2 regions of the Shewanella pealeana ATCC 700345 genome follow, and region 1 is predicted to be linked to the other one. Evidence: predicted binding sites of a transcription regulator. Region 1 holds the regulator's gene; the other holds the start of a gene.
The links. Region 1 encodes MetJ, which represses methionine synthesis genes. Its sites were predicted from a motif close to TAGACGTCTAGACGTCTA; they were not measured.
Positions count from the first base shown of each region.

Region 1 (5,046 bases):
TTCAATTTTGTCTTAGAATATCTTAAGAACAAAATTACCTTTTATCGGTTTGAGTCGTATCGTGACTTAAAGTGCTAAGGACATTAAAAGGGCTGAATGGATGAAACTAGATAAAATTGCATTGGCATGCGCCATAGTCCCCTGTTTTACAGCCCAAGCAGGGCAAGAATATTATGAGGCACGCAGTGATGCGATGGGAGGGGCGGGAGTAGCCGCTTCAAATAGAGAAGGCGCGGCATTTGTTAATCCCGCCCTACTTGCGATTAATGCCCATAAAGACAACTCCGCCGTGTTACTGATCCCCGCGATAGGGGCCGATGTGGCCGATAGTGATGACATGATCGATAAGTTCGATTCACTGATCGATTCTTATGACGCGCTCGAGGCCGCAATCGATGTTGGCAATACCGCTGCTATTGACGAGTTTCGTGATGATCTCGTTTTCGACTTAGAGTCACTAAATGGCAATTCAGCCTATGCCAGTGCGGGGCTTGGTTTTAGTGTGGCGATCCCCTACCAGAGGATGCCGATGGCTATCTTCTATAAGAGTTATGTTAACGCCGTTGGAGTTGCCGATATTGCGCAATCAGATATCGACGCCCTCAATAATCTCGATCCTAATAACCCTCCAAATATCAGTGATCTGGACTCCCAAGGGCAAGTGGTTGGTGGCGCGGTATCTGATTTCGGTATTGCACTAAGTTTTCCGCTGTCTATCGTAAACATGCCGATAGCAGTGGGAATTTCGCCTAAGTTTCAGCGTATCGACAGCTACAACTATATCGCCAATGCTAACAACTTTGATGCCAGTGATTTTGACGATGCCAAATATCGCAATGATGAGACTAACTTTAACTTAGATATTGGTGTCGCCATGCAAGCATTCGATGGTTTGACCTTAGGCCTGTCGGGGCGAAACCTGATCAGCCAAGATGTGGATACCATAGAAGTTGAAGGGCAGAAGTTTACTTATCGAGTCGAGCCACTTGTGACCGCTGCTGTGGCCTATGATTGGGATATTTTATCGGTGACCACAGATATCGATCTAATTGAGAATAAGAAGTTTAAAGAGCTGGATGGTACTCAATATTGGCGTGTAGGTGGTGAAGTGAGGGCCTTCGACTGGATGGCGCTAAGAGTGGGTTATCGTCATGACATGAAAGATTCTACTGCTAACCTTTACTCTTTGGGTTCAGGCTTTGCTTTTGGTGACTCATTTTTCTTAGACCTTACTGGTATGTTTGGTGATGACAATGCGGTAGGAGGCGTGCTGCAAACCTCCTACCATTTCTAACCAGTGCTAACCCATTAGCTCTATCGTTGATTTAACGGTTAGGATAAGAGCGCTACAACCACATAAAGCCAGAGTTAACACTCTGGTTTTTTGTTTGTCTACACGGCCCACTAAGCGTCCTGCAACGATATAACCCAGCACAACAGACGGCAACAGCATCAACGAGATATAAAAATGCTCAACGGTTAGTAGGCCTGCAAATGCCAGAATGATAAGGGCAATCATCGAGCTAAAGATGAAGAAGGCCGAGAGGGCGGCGCGAAATTGTCCGGCATCTTTGCCTGATAGTAAGATTGCCAGCGGCGGGCCGCCAATTGCCGCGATATTGCCAAAAATTCCAGATAAGATCCCTGCGATAAAGAGGCTGAAACGGTTCACTGGAATACTGAACTTCATTAGACTTAAACCGACGGCTAAAGCAACAATACCGGCAATGGCTAGACCTAAGATTGGCTGTGGCGCGATTAAAATTAGGCTGGCACCTAATATGCCTCCGGGAATGCGTCCTAATAGCGCGTATTGCAGACCATTGAATTCAAGTTGGCCACGTTCTCTAAACAAGGTGAGCAGTGCAATTGAGAAGCCCATCATAATTACAGGTGCAGGAACCAAACTCGGGTCGACGATATAGAGTAAGGGACTTGCCACCACGGCTAGGCCAAAGCCGATAAGACTTTGGGTCAGTGCGCCACAAAAAATAATAAGCGAGGCGAGTAAAAGCGTAACGGGTTCAATCATCAGTTTATCCAGCCAAGTGGCTATAGTTGGAGCGAAGGGAGGTCTTGCACTCTGTTTGAACAGTTCAGTATTTTGGTTATCGATTAGTGGTTATAGATTAATAGAGCTAAGCCATCATTCAAGGCCAAAAACAGATAAGGACTGCTAAGCAGTCCTTATCTGAAGATCACGTTTGTCGATAATCGATGAAGATTATTCAAGTTCTTCCCACTCAATGCCCATTTCATCCATTAGACGTTTAACCTCAGCAGGCATGCTGTCAGGTTTATCTTTAGTAAGATCTGCGTCGTTTGGTAGTGGCTGACCTGTGTACGCATGCAAGAATGCCTCGCATAACAGTTCACTATTGGTGGCGTGACGCAAGTTGTTCACTTGGCGGCGTGTGCGTTCATCGGTAAGTACTTTGAGTACTTTCAAAGGAATGGACACAGTAATTTTTTTCACTTGCTCATTCTTTTTGCCGTGTTCAGCATATGGGCTGATATAATCGCCATTCCACTCAGTCATTGACTCACCTGTTATTTCAAAATTCGGGGCAGATTTTAACCCTTTAAATTGTGCAGTCAAATTATTGCCTCTTATTTATGACAATTGCAAATAGATTTCCATATGCATGGACGTCTAAACGGCTAAAGTGGTTGACGCAGGCTTAGTGCTTAGGTACATTTAGCCGTCCAGACATCTCTTGAGTGAAAATTAACAGGAAAAGGAGTAGTACATGACTGAGCGTAAATTAGCCACTGCGGCTGTACGTCAAGGAATTGAGTCCGATAGCCAGCATGGTGCAGTAGTACCGCCGATCTATCTTTCTACTAATTACTCTTTTGATGGTCATAAAAACCCAAGAGACTTCGACTATAGCCGCTCAGGTAACCCTACACGTTCTATTTTAGGTGATGCCATTGCCGAGCTTGAAAAAGGCTCTACGGGCGTAGTGACTTGCACCGGTATGGCGGCAATAACGTTGGCCACTAGCTTGCTTGGACCTGATGATCTTCTTGTTGTTCCCCATGATTGTTATGGTGGTAGTTACCGCCTATTTACTAATTTGGCCAAAAAAGGTCAGTTCAAGTTATTAGTGGTCGATCAAACCGACTCACAGGCCCTTAATCAGGCTATAGCGCAAAAACCTAAGATGGTATGGCTAGAGACGCCGTCGAATCCACTGCTGCGTGTGGTCGACATTAAGGCCATCTGTGCTGCGAGCCATGAAGTGGGCGCACTGGTGGTTGTCGATAACACTTTCCTGTCGCCGATTTTACAGCAGCCGTTATTACTTGGCGCCGATATAGTGATCCATTCCACCACCAAATATATCAATGGTCATAGCGATGTGGTTGGCGGCGCGGTCGTGGCAAAGGATCCTGAGTTAGGTGAACTGCTTCATTGGTGGTCAAACACCCTAGGGCTAACGGGGTCAGCGTTTGACAGCTACCTGACTTTGCGCGGAATTCGTACACTTGCAGTACGAATTCGCGAACATCAGGCGAATGCGCAGCGAATTCTTGATACCCTTGTTAACCATCAGGCCGTCTCCAAGATATACTACCCGGGGCTGAAAGAGCATCCGGGGCATGAGATTGCGGCTAAACAGCAAAAGGGCTTCGGTGCCATGCTGAGCTTTGAACTTAAGGGTGGAGAACAAGAGTTAGTCACATTCTTAAAAAATCTTAGCTGTTTTTCAGTTGCAGAGAGCCTGGGTGGCGTAGAGAGTTTAGTCGCCGTTCCTGCAACCATGACGCACAGAGCGATGGATCCAGAGGCTCGCGCCGAAGCTGGCGTTAAAGATACGCTTATTCGTCTGTCTGTGGGTATCGAAGATGCCGATGATCTTGTTGCCGATATTGAAGCTGCGCTTAATGCCGCAGCCGCTTGTTAATTAAAGGGGTATACGATGGCACGCTGTCACTTACATAAATTTGGTGGCTCAAGTCTTGCTGATGCAGACTGTTACCGTCGCGTGGCTCATATTCTGCTGACTCACGGTCACAGCGATGACTTAGTTGTGGTGTCTGCGGCAGGTAAAAGCACCAATTTCTTATATAAGTTACTCGAGTTGAGTACGACTAAGCAGCTGTGGCAAGAAGAGCTACAAACACTGATTAGTTTCCAGCAAAATTTGATTGAGCAATTGCTCTCAAATGAGCAGGCACGCTCTCTTCGGGAGCGACTCTCTAACGATAAAGCGCAGCTAATCAGCTTGCTATCGATAGAGTCGATTAATGAATACCAAAGCAATCAGGTAGTGAGCTTTGGCGAGCGTTGGTCTGCACGCCTATTGGCGGCGCTATTACGTGAATCGGGTGTGGCGGCATCGGATGTAGATGCTCGCACACTCTTGATTGCCGACGAAGCGGCTGTACCGCAGATTCGTTTACAGGATTCCCGTCAACGTGTGCATTCGATGACTGAAACTCATCCTAATGAGCGTCTAATTATTACTGGCTTTATCTGCGCGAACGAGCGGGGTGACACCTTGCTACTAGGACGTAACGGCTCCGATTTCAGTGCGACCTTGATTGCCAGCTTAGCAGATATTGAGCGCGTGACCATTTGGACCGATGTAGAGGGCGTATTTAACGCCGACCCAAATAAGATCAACGATGCTAAGTTACTGAGTAGTTTGTCATTAGCCGAAGCTAACCGCTTGGCACATCTAGGTTCACCTGTGCTGCATAATAGAACGCTGCAACCGCTGTTTGATACTCAAGTGAGTTTGGCTGTTCGTTCTAGTTACGCGTCCCATACCGACTTTACCTTGATTGCACCAAAGAGTTCGTCGGCTAGTGCGCCAGTGGTTACTAATCTAAGCAGCGTTGCGCTGTTCAATCTTGAGCTTACAACGGAACTTAAGCAGCTTATTGAGCTGCTCGAGGAGACTGGCCTGAGTCCGCTGGCATACTGGGAACTTGGGCAGGGGCGCGCCGAGATCACTGTGACCTTAGAAAATCAGAAGCAGGTATTGGCATTACTGGATATTAACCGTGACGCCTTAGGCGTGAGTGATATTAAGA
Region 1 is NC_009901.1:684,017-689,062, forward strand. Features, by position in the region: gene SPEA_RS02980 (conjugal transfer protein TraF) at 101-1,294, shown strand; gene SPEA_RS02985 (sulfite exporter TauE/SafE family protein) at 1,301-2,032, opposite strand; gene metJ (met regulon transcriptional regulator MetJ) at 2,225-2,539, opposite strand; gene metB (cystathionine gamma-synthase) at 2,751-3,911, shown strand; gene SPEA_RS03000 (bifunctional aspartate kinase/homoserine dehydrogenase II) at 3,927-5,046, shown strand, end outside.

Region 2 (5,046 bases), 1.7 Mb from region 1:
CCTAGCTGATTTGGCACAAATGGCGTGTAGTTTTGCCAGTCGTGTTGGCAACTGTTTTCACGTGCGGCTGCAATCGAAGTAATCACCTTACGTTTAGTCTGTGACAGACGTTTCTCGCGCATAACATCGTATTCTGCATAGGCTTGGTCGATAGTCGCTTGGCGGGTTGCATCGTTGATCAGTTTCGACACCATGGGCACGGCGCGTGATGCATCGGCAATATAGATGGCACCTTCAGGTGAATGAGGGGCAATCTTGACTGCGGTATGAATTTTAGAGCAGGTGGCACCGCCAATAATCGACGGGATGGTTAACCCAGCCTTATGGAAACTCTTAACGTTATGTACCATCTCATCTAGGCTTGGGGTGATAAGCCCTGACATGCCGATAATATCGACATTTTCTGCAATAGCGACTTCGATGATTTTCTCAACCGGTACCATTACGCCCAAATCGATGACTTCATAGCCGTTACAAGCTAAAACCACGCCGACAATATTTTTACCGATATCGTGTACATCTCCCTTAACGGTAACCATTAATATTTTACCGTTAGACTGACCAGCGACTTTCTCAAGCTCAATATAGGGGTTTAAGTAGGCCACGGCTTTTTTCATCACGCGGGCTGATTTTACCACCTGAGGCAGGAACATCTTACCCGAGCCAAATAGGTCACCCACTATGTTCATGCCATCCATCAATGGACCTTCAATCACATCGAGTGGGCGTGTGGCTTGTTGCCGCGCTTCTTCGGTATCCTCATCGATAAATTCGGTAATGCCTTTCACTAGCGCGTGCGCTAAACGCTCATTAACAGGTTTACTGCGCCACTCTAAATCTTCTTTTTTGGCGGTTTGGCTGCCGTCACCGCGGAACTTTTCTGCGACTTCTAATAGCAGTTCGGTGTTATTGGTATCGGCTACTTTGCAGGGCAAGTTCTGGACTATGGCTTCGACTCTTTCCTTAAGCTCTGGGTCGATGTCATCATAAATCGCCAATTGCCCAGCGTTAACAATACCCATGTCCATGCCAGCTTGAATCGCGTGGTACAGGAACACGGCGTGAATCGCTTCTCGTACCGGGTTGTTTCCACGGAAAGAGAATGACACGTTAGATACACCGCCAGAGATCATTGCATGGGGTAGGGTACGTTTTATCTCTGCGGTGGCTTCGATAAAGTCAACCGCATAGTTGTCGTGCTCCTCGATACCGGTGGCAATAGCAAAGATGTTGGGGTCGAAGATAATGTCTTCTGGTGGAAAGCCGACTTTATCGACTAACACATTGTAGGCGCGGGTACAGATCTCAACTTTACGCGCTTTGGTATCGGCTTGGCCAACTTCATCAAACGCCATCACAATTGCCGCGGCGCCGTAGCGTTTAACGAGTTTGGCTTGCTCGATAAACTTCTCTTCGCCTTCTTTAAGCGAAATTGAGTTAACGATGCCTTTACCTTGAATGCATTTAAGGCCAGCCTCAATCACTTCCCACTTAGAGGAGTCGATCATGATAGGTACCCGTGAGATATCGGGCTCTGAGGCGATTAGGTTGAGGAATTTATGCATGGTTTCGGCGCCGTCGAGCATGCCTTCATCCATGTTGATATCGATGATCTGTGCGCCGTTCTCCACTTGCTCGCGAGCAACTGATAACGCTTCTTCATATTCGCCGGTTTTGATTAGGCGTAAAAACTTCGCCGACCCCGTAACGTTGGTACGTTCGCCGACGTTTAAAAATAGCGAGTTCTCATCTATGGTCAGAGGTTCAAGCCCTGATAGGCGACAAGCTACTGGAATATCGGGTAATGGACGTGCTGAATGTTTGATCACGGCTTCGCGAATGACCCGAATATGATCAGGCGTGGTACCACAACAGCCACCAATAATGTTTAAGAATCCTTCTTGTGCCCACTCTTCGATGATTTCCGCCATTTGCTCTGGCGTTTCGTCGTAACCACCAAATTCATTGGGTAGGCCCGCATTCGGGTGTGCCGACACATAGCATTCGGAAATTTTAGACAGCTCTTCCACATAAGGGCGCAGCTCTTTTGGCCCTAATGCACAGTTAAGACCGATAGATAGCGGCTTAACGTGACGCAGTGAGTTATAGAAGGCTTCGGTTGTCTGTCCGGTAAGTGTACGGCCTGAGGCATCGGTGATAGTGCCAGAGATCATAATTGGCAGGCGGAAACCTTGAGTGTCATATACGGTTTCAATTGCGAACAGCGCGGCTTTGGCGTTTAGGGTATCAAAAATGGTTTCCACCATGATGATATCGCTGCCGCCAGCAACTAGGGCGTTGATTGACTCTATATAGGCCTCAACCAGCTCATCGAAGCTGACGTTACGAAAACCCGGGTCGTTCACATCTGGACTGATAGAGCAGGTGCGGTTGGTTGGTCCCAGTACACCCGCGACATAACACTGACGGCCAGTTTCAGCTTCAACTTCGTTAGCCGCTTCGCGGGCGAGTCGTGCACCCACAAGGTTAATCTCAGCCGAATGCGCCTGCATGTCGTAGTCAGCCATCGCGATACGGGTAGCATTAAAGGTGTTGGTCTCGATGATGTCTGAGCCAGCTAATAGGTAGTCTTTATGGATCTGCTTGATGGCTTCAGGCTGAGTAAGCACCAACATGTCGTTGTTGCCCTTTACATCGCAATGCCAGTCTTTGAACTGCTGGCCCCGAAAATCCAGCTCTTCAAACTTACGGTCTTGGATCATGGTGCCCATAGCGCCGTCTAGGATAAGGATCCCATCCTGAAGCTTTTGGGTAAGGACAGCTAAAACCTTGTCGGCAGTGTCTGGAGTATGTGCTACCGCGCTCAAGGCATGTGTTGGGGTACAGGTTGCCATAGATAATTCCTACCAGTTCGCAAAAGATTATTCTTGTATATTATTCTTGTATATTATTTTTGATACATCATGTCCGTAATTTTCATTTAAGCGTCTCCGTTAATAGTGAGACTTTTTGTTTGGACATTTATACGTATAGACGTCCATAATACGTGAGGCGTGATAAAAAGTGCAAGTGCTAAAGCATGATACTTTTTCAGCATTAAAAGCCAATGAATTTTATGTAAGTGGCTGATAAATAATAGAGGTAAATGGTAATCATGCAAACCACAAGGGTGATATTGCTTAGACATGGTGAATGCGAAGGTGGCAATATTTTGCGCGGCCAGATCGATGTCGCTTTAACTGAGCAGGGTAAGCGGCAGATGCAAAGCGTGCTTTGCGGCCTAAAGAGCCCCGGTTCTACACCTGATGTGGTGCTGAGCTCACCACTTATTCGCTGCGCTAACCTCGCTGAAGAATTTGCATTGACTCAGGGGAGCCCTTATGCGGTAGAGGCCGCCTTTAAAGAGCTAAACTTTGGCGATTGGGATGGGCAAACATTTGATGTGCTTTATCAATCTCATGCCGCAGCATTAGATGCTTACTGGGCTAATCCTTGGTTGGCAGCGCCGCCTAATGGCGAATCAATGCAGGACTTTGAAGCGCGTATTGAGCGCGCTTGGCAAGCTATGTTTGAGCAACATCAGGGTAAACAGATATTACTGGTGACTCACGGCGGCGTGATGCGTCACTTGATGGCAAAAGCGCTAGGGGTAAAGCAAGCGGCAGGCTTTTATACCTCACTTCAATTACCCTATGCAGCCAAGGCGGAGATTGATGTGCTGCACGATGAAAACGGACAGCAGTTTTTAACTCTGCATTGGGGTAAATAAGGTCTCAGGTTTTAAAGAAGGTGCTAGGTCCTAGGAAAAGAGCAGGTTCTAGGCAAAGCAAAGACGGTAAAGCTAAGACGATTAAAGCAAAGCCGAACGGCCTGCGGCCTAGGGAACGTGACTGCGTCACTCACAGAACGCTGCGCTTACGGTACGAGCAAGGGCCTAGGAAAGGCAAAGAAAGCTCCTAGCTTCTAGGAAAAGCAGGGCTTAGGAGAGCAAGAAAAGTATTGGCTGTTGTAGGTCGGGCTTTAGCCCGTCAAGCTTGTGATTTTCCTAGTAGGGCGCAGCCCGTCCTCGCAGCGTAGCGTCCTAGAACCTAGCCCCTTATTTTAGCCCGTCAGAAATGCAGAGCGGTCTAGCTAATGTAATTGCATCAATGAAGCAAGGCTACGCTTAGGATCCTTGCTAGATAAGTAAAAAAGCTCAGCACGCAAGTGCTCAAAGGCGTGTTAAACTGCGGCGTTATCTTGTTGGCGCTGATAGCGCTAATGCTTGTGATAACAGCTTATAATAAAAAGTTAGGTGCTTAACGGCATAAAGGGAACCGGAAGCTGACTTCAATGGTTAGCTGAGTCCGGACTGTACCCGCAACTGTAGGAAAGATAGCATTAGGCTATTTTTCAAGTCAGATACCTGCCTAACTGAATGTTGTTCGAACATGCCAACATGTATCGATATTTACAAGTGTAGCCATATGCACATTGACTCGAGCGGGCGACTCGGGGGAGACAGTAAAATGAAACCTAAAGATAGGTTTAGAGACGGTCAGCCTCAATGACTGAACGGACACTAGCAGCTAAGGCCGAAACTAACAGCGATGCTAACGCTAACGACAATACTCATGTCAGCGGCAACAGTCATAGCAATATAGTGCTATCGGTGAAGGATCTAAGCTGGCAGCTCAACGGTACAGCTATTTTATCGGCCATCGAATTTAGCCTAACCGAAGGCAAGATGCTGGGCATTATTGGCCCTAACGGCGCGGGTAAGTCTAGCCTATTGCGTTGCCTATACCGTTTTATTCAACCCACAACTGGCTGCATTCATCTATTTGGTGACGAGATTAATACCTTGTCGGCCAAGGCTTTTGCTAGGCAGATAGCGGTCGTTCTGCAAGATACTCCGCATCATTTCGAAATGACCACTGCCCAGCTTATCGCTCTTGGGTTAACCCCTCATAAAGGCGCGTTTGATTTCTCCAGCCGCGGCGACCGAGAAGTGATAGCTCAGGCCCTCGCTAAGGTAGGCCTACAAGATAAGGCGAACCAAGCTTACGAGAGCCTATCAGGCGGCGAGAAACAGCGTGCACTTAT
Region 2 is NC_009901.1:4,130,603-4,135,648, reverse strand. Features, by position in the region: gene metH (methionine synthase) at 1-2,855, opposite strand, end outside; gene SPEA_RS17830 (histidine phosphatase family protein) at 3,107-3,730, shown strand; cobalamin riboswitch at 4,237-4,388, shown strand; gene SPEA_RS17825 (ABC transporter ATP-binding protein) at 4,508-5,046, shown strand, end outside.
Region 2: a site for MetJ is predicted at 2,984-3,001, ahead of metH (methionine synthase). Genes of this name have one in related genera too.